DNA from 2 places in the Streptomyces kordofanensis genome. Region 1 is predicted to be linked to the other one. Evidence: riboswitches for the same ligand, from Rfam matches in the RefSeq annotation. Region 1 holds a riboswitch; the other holds the start of a gene.
The links. Region 1 has a riboswitch for glycine ahead of gcvT (glycine cleavage system aminomethyltransferase GcvT). Riboswitches for the same ligand answer to the same signal wherever they lie in the genome.
Positions count from the first base shown of each region.

Region 2: linked by a shared signal. The riboswitch ahead of gcvP (aminomethyl-transferring glycine dehydrogenase) and the one ahead of gcvT (glycine cleavage system aminomethyltransferase GcvT) in region 1 are both predicted to bind glycine.

Region 1 is NZ_CP094264.1:1,247,382-1,251,790, reverse strand. It holds gene glyA (serine hydroxymethyltransferase) at 1-54, opposite strand, end outside; gene gcvH (glycine cleavage system protein GcvH) at 89-463, opposite strand; gene gcvT (glycine cleavage system aminomethyltransferase GcvT) at 557-1,696, opposite strand; glycine riboswitch at 1,832-1,929, opposite strand; gene LUW75_RS05505 (AAA family ATPase) at 2,085-2,729, shown strand; gene LUW75_RS05500 (enhanced serine sensitivity protein SseB) at 2,810-3,589, shown strand; gene LUW75_RS05495 (enhanced serine sensitivity protein SseB C-terminal domain-containing protein) at 3,723-4,409, shown strand, end outside.
Region 2 is NZ_CP094264.1:4,773,442-4,777,850, forward strand. It holds gene LUW75_RS21705 (DNA polymerase IV) at 1-886, shown strand, start outside; gene LUW75_RS21710 (PRC-barrel domain-containing protein) at 814-1,179, opposite strand; glycine riboswitch at 1,293-1,391, shown strand; gene gcvP (aminomethyl-transferring glycine dehydrogenase) at 1,572-4,409, shown strand, end outside.

The sequences.
Region 1 (4,409 bases):
GGCTGCGGCGACGTCCGGGTCCAGCTCGTGGAGGGGGGTGTTCAGAAGCGACATCACGCGGTCCCTACGGGTGTGGGTGTCGGGCCGGTCAGCCGGCGAACTCGGTGTACTCGTCGGCCGAGAGCAGGTCCTCCGGCTCCTCGGTGACGCGCACCTTGAACAGCCAGCCGCCCTCGAAGGGGGCGCTGTTCACCAGGGAGGGGTCGTCCACGACCTCCTGGTTCGCCTCGACGACCTCACCGGTGACCGGCGAGTACAGGTCGCTGACGGACTTGGTGGACTCCAGCTCGCCGCAGGTCTCGCCCGCGGTGACCGTGGCACCGACCTCCGGGAGCTGGACGTACACGACGTCGCCGAGGGCGCTCGCCGCGTGCTCCGTGATGCCGATCGTCGCGACGCCGTCCTCGGCGGGCGACAGCCACTCGTGTTCCTTGCTGTAGCGCAGCTGCTGGGGGTTGCTCATGGTCTGGATTCTCCTGTACGGGCGGGAGTGGTGGTGAACGGGGAGGGGTGCGGGGTCAGACCCGGCACCGCGGGAGCGGCAGCCGCGGGGGTGTCACTTCTGCCGCTTGTAGAACGGCAGCGCCACGACCTCGTACGGCTCGTGGGTACCGCGGACGTCGACGCCCACGCCCGGCGTGCCCGGCGCGGCGTGCTCCGCGTCCACGTACGCCATGGCGATCGGCCTGCCCAGCGTCGGCGACGGGGCGCCCGAGGTGACCTCGCCGACCACCCGGCCGCCGGCGACCACGGACATCCCGGCGCGCGGCACGCGGCGGCCCTCGGCGACCAGGCCGACCAGCCTGCGCGGCGGCGCGGTCTCGGCGCGCGCGGCGGCCTCCTCCAGCGCGGCGCGGCCCACGAAGTCACCGGCCTTCTCGAACTTCACGACCCGGCCCAGGCCCGCGTCGAAGGGGGTCAGGTCGGTCGTCAGCTCGTGCCCGTACAGCGGCATGCCCGCCTCCAGGCGCAGCGTGTCGCGGCAGGACAGGCCGCACGGGATCAGCCCGGCGCCCTCGCCGGCCGCGGTCAGCGCCTTCCACAGGGTCTCGGCGTGCTCCGGCGCGGTGAACAGCTCGAAGCCGTCCTCGCCGGTGTAACCGGTGCGGGCGATCAGCGCCGGGACGCCGGCGACCGTGCCGGGCAGGCCCGCGTAGTACTTCAGGCCGTCCAGGTCGGCGTCGGTGACCGACTTCAGGATGCCGGGGGACTCGGGGCCCTGGACGGCGATCAGCGCGTAGGCGTCGCGGTCGTCGCGGACCTCGGCGTCGAAGCCGGCCGCGCGCTCGGTCAGCGCGTCCAGCACCACCTGGGCGTTGGAGGCGTTGGCGACGACCATGTACTCCTGCTCGGCGAGCCGGTAGACGATCAGGTCGTCGAGGATGCCGCCGTCCTCGCGGCAGATCATCGTGTAGCGGGCGCGGCCCACGCCGACGCCGCCGATGTTGCCGACCAGCGCGTGGTCGAGGAGGTCCGCCGCCTGCGCGCCGGTCACGGTGATCTCACCCATGTGGGAGAGGTCGAACAGGCCGGCCCGGGTGCGGACGGCGGTGTGCTCGTCCCGCTCGCTGCCGTACCGCAGCGGCATGTCCCAGCCGGCGAAGTCGGTCATGGTCGCGCCCAGCGCACGATGCAGCGCATCGAGGGCCGTGCGGCGGGGGAAGTGCTCATGAGGGGGCTCCCAGGTCCGGGGCATGGATGGCGAGGACGGTCCTCCCCATCTGTCATCGGAACCTGAGAGGTTCGCCGTGACCCCTGCCGGGGAGCGGCTTGCACCTTGGGTGGAGCGGCGCCCCGGCGGTGCGGGGAGCGGCTCGCTTTTCAGATCTGCCTCATCCGTGCGGTGCGGGGCCTGAGAGATTCAAGGGAGGAACTTGCTCCTTCGGCGCCCGGGCCGACGACGGCCCGGGACTCTCCCGCACGGATTCGAGCGGCCTGTATGCGGTTGTCGGCGCGCACATCATCGCATGAGGGTCCGGATAGGCAAACCCTCGGCTTGTCGGCAAATCGCTTGCGCCCCATTACCGTTTCTTTACACTCCTTGGGCAGGCTGGGGGGGGGAGCCGAGCTCGGGAGGGGCCATCATGTCGCAGCGGTCCGGCGCGTACGCCACGACCGCGGGAGTGCCGCCGGCGCTGCCCGCCCGCACGACCGCCGCCCCCGTCCTCCGCGACCTCCGCGACCGCGGCGGGCGCGTCCCGCGCGAGCTGGCCTTCGCCGAGGCCGACGTGGTCGTCGTCTCGGGACTACCCGGAAGCGGCAAGTCCACACTCATCCGGCGGATCGCCCCCGACCGCGCCGTCGACTCCCAGGACACCCGCGAACGCTGGGAGGGCCGCGTGCCGCGCCTCCTGCCGTACGCCGCCTACCGCCCCCTCGTCCGCGCCGCCCACTACGCCGGCCTGTGGACCCGGCTGCGCGCCGGCCTCGGCGTCGTCGTCCACGACTGCGGCACGCAGTCCTGGGTGCGCCGCTGGCTCGCCCGCGAGGCCCGCCGCCGGGGCGGCACCCTGCACCTGGTGCTCCTCGACGTCGACCCCGGCACCGCCCGCGAGGGCCAGCGGCAGCGGGGGAGGGGCGTCTCCGCGTACGCCTTCGCCCGGCACCGCAGGGCCGTGGGCCGGCTCGTCCGCGACGCCGAGCAGGGGGTCCTGCCCGGCGGCTGCGGCTCCGCGGTCCTCCTCGACCGCCCGGCGGCCGCGGCCCTGGCCCGCATCCGCTTCCGCTGATCCGCCGGGGGCGGCCCGGCCCCCGCCCGCTAGGGTGCTGCGGCAGGTACCGGAAGACCGGGGAAGGACGCAGGGACACCGTGGACACCGCACCCGCCGCAGTCGACGCCGCATGGCCGTCCAACGAGCTGGAGGAGGTCCTCTCCGCCTCCCTCGGCCAGGGCGCCGCCGGTGCCCGCATCGTCGAGGTCCTCGGCCGCAGCCGGGTCTGGGTGCCCCTGCCCGAGGGCGGCTCCCCCGACGGCGCCGGTCCCGGAGCTCCCGGCCTCGACCTGCCCACGCTGGAGCTGGACGGCCTGCCGTACGTGCCGGTGTTCACCTCCGAGGGCCAGTTCCGCGCCTGCGCCGGCGGCCACATGGCGTACGCCGTCGCCCCCGCCGTCGAGTTCGCCCGCGGGCTGCCGCCGCAGCTCGGTCTCGCCCTCAACCCGGGCGGCACCGTCGGCGCGCCCCTCCCGCCGCCCGCCGTCGCCGAGCTGTGCCGCGCCGGCCGGAGCCCGCTGGAGGGGGCCGCCTCCGGTGCGCGCGTCCGGCTGTTCGAACCCGACTGGCAGGACGACCCCGTCGACTTCCTCTCCGCCGCGAGGGCCGAGTTCGAGGCGACCGGGGCGGTGCTCACCGCCCGGCGCGCCCTCGCCAGCGTCGAGGGGGACCCGCCCGCCCTCTTCGTCGGCGTCCAGCTCCTCTCCCCGGAGGGTTCCGACCGCGCCGCCCCCCTGGACGCCCTCGGCCGCGCCCTGGGCGCCGCTCCCGTGCCGTGGCCGGTCAACCTGGTCCTCCTCGACGTCGCCGACGACCCCGTCGGCGACTGGATGCTCCAAAAGGTGCGCCCCTTCTACCGCCGCGAACCCCTCCCCTGACCGGGCGTCCCCTTAAGCTGGAGCGGAAGTCTGCGAACGAGGGGCGGGATCGGGTGAGCGCGTCAGGCACGGCGGCGGGCGGCGGGGCCTCCCCGGCCGAGCGGAGCCGGGACCTCCGGAAAAGGTCGAGCACATGCTGCGGCAGGTCGCACCCGGGCGCTACGACGCGTACGAGGCGCTGCTCCACGCCCTCGCCGAGGGCCGGGTGTGGATGCTGCTCTGGCACGGCCGGGCCGGCTCCCCCGACGCCCAGTACGGGAAGATGGAGGTCGACGGCCTCGGCTACGCCCCGTGCGTCACCTCCGCCCAGGAACTGGCCCTCTCCGGCTGGAACCGCGCCCACGAGGTGGTCGCCGTCCGCGACGTGGCCCGCGCCCTCTACCCCGACCGGTGGGGTCTCTGGCTCAACCCGCACGCCCCCGGCGGCGGTGTCGGCGTCCCCTGGGCCGATCTGCGGCGGATCGCCACCGGGCTGGACCGCATGCCCGCCGGCCCGCTCCGGCTCTCCGAGCCCGCCGTCGAGCTGCCGCAGTTCTACGCCCTGCTCACCCAGAACGCCCACCGCACCCCCGCCGTGCGCTCCCTGCGCCGGGTCTGGGTGCAGCCGTCCCTCGGCACGCCGTACCTCGCCATCGGCCTCGACCTCTACGGGACGGACCACGCGTCCGTCGAAGCGGTCCGCGCGATGATGCGGCAGTCCGTCGCGGCCGTCCCGGACGGGCTGCCCGTGTCGACGGTCGCCATGTCCGACGGGCACGACCCGGTCGCGATGTGGCTGCGCGCCCACGCCCGCCCCTTCTACGACCGCGAGGCCCACCTC
Region 2 (4,409 bases), 3.5 Mb from region 1:
GATGGCGACGGTCGCCGACCTGGTCGAGGCCGGCGAGGACGAGCTCGTACGGCTCCTGGGCAGGGCGCACGGGACGTCGCTGTACGCGATGGCGCTGGGTCGCGACGACCGCCCGGTGGTGGCGGAGCGGGACGCCAAGTCGGTCTCGGTGGAGGACACCTTCGACGTGGACCTGCACGACCGGGCGCGGGTGCGGCGGGAGGTGGAACGGCTCGCCGAGCGGTGCGTGCGCCGGCTGCGGGCCGCCGGTCGCTCGGGGCGCACGGTGGTGCTGAAGGTGCGGCGGTACGACTTCTCGACGCTGACCCGTTCCGAGACGCTGCGCGGCCCGACCGACGACCCCGTGGTGGTGCGGGAGGCCGCCGCCCGGCTGCTCGACGCCGTCGACACGACGGGCGGGGTGCGGTTGCTCGGTGTGGGGGTCAGCGGGCTGGCCGACTTCACGCAGGAGGACCTGTTCGCCCAGGCGTCGGCCGACGGTTCCCGGGCCGTGTCCGGTCCCCGCGGCGACGTGCCGGCGGCCCCCACGGGGGCGGAGGAGGACGCCGCCGGTCCGCAGGGGCCGCCGCCCGCGCCGGGCGGCGGCGGGGCCGGTGCGGGCGGCGGGGAGCCGGCGGGGGAGCGGCGGTGGGCCGCCGGAGCCGACGTGCGGCACTCCGTGTACGGGCCCGGGTGGGTGCAGGGCAGCGGGCTCGGCCGGGTCACCGTGCGGTTCGAGGGCCCCGGGTCGGCGCCCGGCAGGGTGCGGACCTTCCGTACCGACGACCCGGAGCTGGAGCCTTCCGACCCGCTGCCGCTGGTGCCGGAGGGTGGTCAGCCGCTGCCCTCCGCCGGCGTGTCGGAGCCCACGTCCGGGGAGGGTGCGGACGGCAGGGGCAGGTCGTAGTGCCGGTGGAGCCGGAGTTCCTGTTCCGGCGAGAGGTGCCGGCCCACCCCGAGGTCCGGTGCGTCCTTGACCAGGGACTTCCCGTACGGGACGCGCAGGTGGCCGTCGACGAGCCCGCTCGGCTCCAGCGGGACGAACGCGTCACGGCCGAAGAGTCCCGTCCGCACGGCCGCCCACTTCGGGACGCCCGTCGCATCGTCCAGGTACACCTCGTCCACCGTGCCGATCCTGTGGCCGTCGCGGTCGAAGGCCTTGCGCCCGATCAGGCCGCGCGGGTCGATGTCGGTCTGCACAGTTCCTCCGGTCGGTCGCGACTGGTCCCCGGACACCACGAAAGGGCACAACGGTGACGTCGGCCACTCGAGGAAGCGGCCCGTGACCTCGCTGGTAGGCTGGCAACGGCTGCTGACCCCGTGCGGGAGAGTCCTCCGGAGGAATCGTCCGGGGGCGCCGAAGGAGCAAATCCTCCCCGGAATCTCTCAGGCCCCTGTACCGCACGGACGAGGTCACTCTGGAAAGCAGGGCGGGAGTCGGACGGCACCCGCCCTCACCGACGGTGAAAGCCGCGCCACCCCGCCGGGATGCGCGGCGAAGCTCTCAGGTTGAGATGACAGAGGGGGAGGCCGTCCGGGCACCCGCGCCGAGGTGCCCCTCGCAGGTCGCTACGACCAGGAGGCCCCCGTACATGACCGCCAACCGCATTCCGCTCTCCCAGCTCGAGCGGGGCACCCCCTTCGAGCAGCGCCACATCGGCCCCGACGCCGGGGCGCGTGCCAAGATGCTCGCGCAGGTCGGCTACGGCTCGCTCGACGAGCTCACGGCGGCCGCGGTGCCGGACGTGATCAAGAGCGCCGAGGCCCTCGGGCTGCCCGAGGCCCGCACCGAGGCCGAGGTCCTCGCCGAACTGCGCGACCTCGCCGGACGCAACCGGGTCCTGGCCCCGATGATCGGCCTCGGCTACTACGGCACGTTCACCCCGCCGGTCATCCTCCGCAACGTCATGGAGAACCCGGCCTGGTACACGGCGTACACCCCGTACCAGCCGGAGATCTCCCAGGGCCGTCTGGAGGCGCTGCTCAACTTCCAGACCGTGGTCGCCGACCTGACGGGTCTGCCCACCTCCGGCGCCTCCCTCCTCGACGAGGGCACCGCCGCCGCCGAGGCCATGTCCCTCGCGCGGCGCGTCGGCAAGGTCAAGGACGGCGTCTTCCTGGTCGACGCCGACGCCCTGCCGCAGACGATCGCCGTCATCGAGACCCGCGCCGAGCCGACCGGCGTCGAGGTCGTCGTCGCCGACCTCGGCGACGGCATCCCCGCCGAGGTCGCCGAGCGCGGCGTCTTCGGCGTCCTCCTCCAGTACCCGGGCGCGTCCGGCGCGGTCCGCGACATCAAGCCGCTGGTCGACGCCGCCCACGAACTCGGCGCCGTCGTCACCGTCGCCGCCGACCTGCTCGCGTTGACCCTGCTCACCCCGCCCGGCGAGCTGGGCGCGGACATCGCCGTCGGCACCACCCAGCGGTTCGGCGTCCCGATGGGCTTCGGCGGTCCGCACGCCGGCTACATGGCCGTCCGCGACACGTTCGCCCGCAGCCTCCCCGGCCGCCTCGTCGGCGTCTCCGTCGACGCCGACGGCGACAAGGCGTACCGCCTCGCCCTCCAGACCCGCGAGCAGCACATCCGCCGCGAGAAGGCCACCAGCAACATCTGCACCGCCCAGGTGCTCCTCGCCGTCATGGCCGGCATGTACGCGGTCTACCACGGCCCCGAGGGCCTGAAGGAGATCGCCCGGCGCACCCACCGGTACGCGGCGGTCCTCGCGGCCGGCCTGCGCGCCGGCGGCGTCGAGCTCGTCCACGGGGCCTTCTTCGACACCGTCACCGCGCGCGTGCCCGGCAGGGCCGCCGAGGTCGTCGCCGCGGCCCGCGGGAACGGCGTCAACATCCACCTCGTCGACGCCGACCACGTCTCCGTCGCCTGCGACGAGACCACCGGCCGCGCCCAGCTCTCGGCCGTGTGGGCCGCCTTCGGCGTGAGCGGCGACATCGAGGCGCTGGACGCCGGGACCGCCGACGCGCTGCCCGAGGCGCTGCTGCGCACCGACGCGTACCTGACCCACCCGGTCTTCCACGCACACCGTTCCGAGACCGCGATGCTGCGGTACCTGCGCAGGCTCGCCGACCGCGACTACGCGCTGGACCGCGGCATGATCCCGCTCGGTTCCTGCACGATGAAGCTGAACGCGACCACCGAGATGGAGCCGGTCACCTGGCCCGAGTTCGGCCAGATGCACCCCTTCGCCCCGGCGGAGCAGGCCGAGGGCTACCTCACGCTCATCCACGAGCTGGAGGACCGCCTCGCCGAGATCACCGGCTACGACAAGGTGTCCATCCAGCCCAACGCCGGTTCGCAGGGCGAGCTCGCGGGCCTCCTCGCCGTCCGCGCCTACCACCGCGCCAACGGCGACGCGCAGCGCACGGTCTGCCTCATCCCGTCCTCCGCGCACGGCACCAACGCCGCCTCGGCCGTCATGGCGGGGATGAGGGTCGTCGTCGTCAAGACCGCCGACGACGGCGAGGTCGACGTCGCGGACCTGCGCGCCAAGATCGAGCGGCACCGCGACGAACTCGCCGTGCTGATGATCACCTATCCGTCGACGCACGGTGTCTTCGAGGAGCACGTCGCCGACATCTGCGCCCGGGTCCACGAGGCGGGCGGCCAGGTCTACGTCGACGGCGCCAACCTCAACGCGCTCGTCGGCCTGGCGAAGCCCGGCGAGTTCGGCGGCGACGTGTCGCACCTGAACCTGCACAAGACGTTCTGCATCCCGCACGGCGGCGGCGGTCCCGGTGTCGGCCCGGTCGCGGTCCGCTCGCACCTCGCCCCGTACCTGCCGAACCACCCCCTCCAGCCGGCCGCCGGCCCGGAGACCGGCGTCGGCCCGATCTCGGCGGCGCCGTGGGGTTCGGCCGGCATCCTGCCGATCTCCTGGGCGTACGTGCGGCTCATGGGCGGCGAGGGCCTCAAGCGCGCCACGCAGGTCGCCGTCCTCGCGGCGAACTACATCGCCAAGCGCCTGGAGCCGCACTTCCCGGTGCTGTACACCGGTCCGGGCGGTCTCGTCGCGCACGAGTGCATCATCGACCTGCGGCCGCTGTCGAAGGAGACCGGCGTCAGCGTCGACGACATCGCCAAGCGCCTGATCGACTACGGCTTCCACGCGCCGACCATGTCGTTCCCGGTCGCCGGCACGCTGATGATCGAGCCGACCGAGAGCGAGGACCTGACGGAGCTCGACCGGTTCGTCGACACGATGATCGCGATCCGCGGCGAGATCGAGAAGGTCGCGTCGGGCGTCTGGCCGGCCGACGACAACCCGCTGCGCAACGCCCCGCACACGGCGGCCGCGCTCGGCGGTGAGTGGAACCACGCCTACAGCCGTGAGGAGGCCGTCTTCCCGGCGGGCGTCTCGGCCGCGGACAAGTACTGGCCGCCGGTGCGCCGGATCGACGGCGCCTTCGGCGAC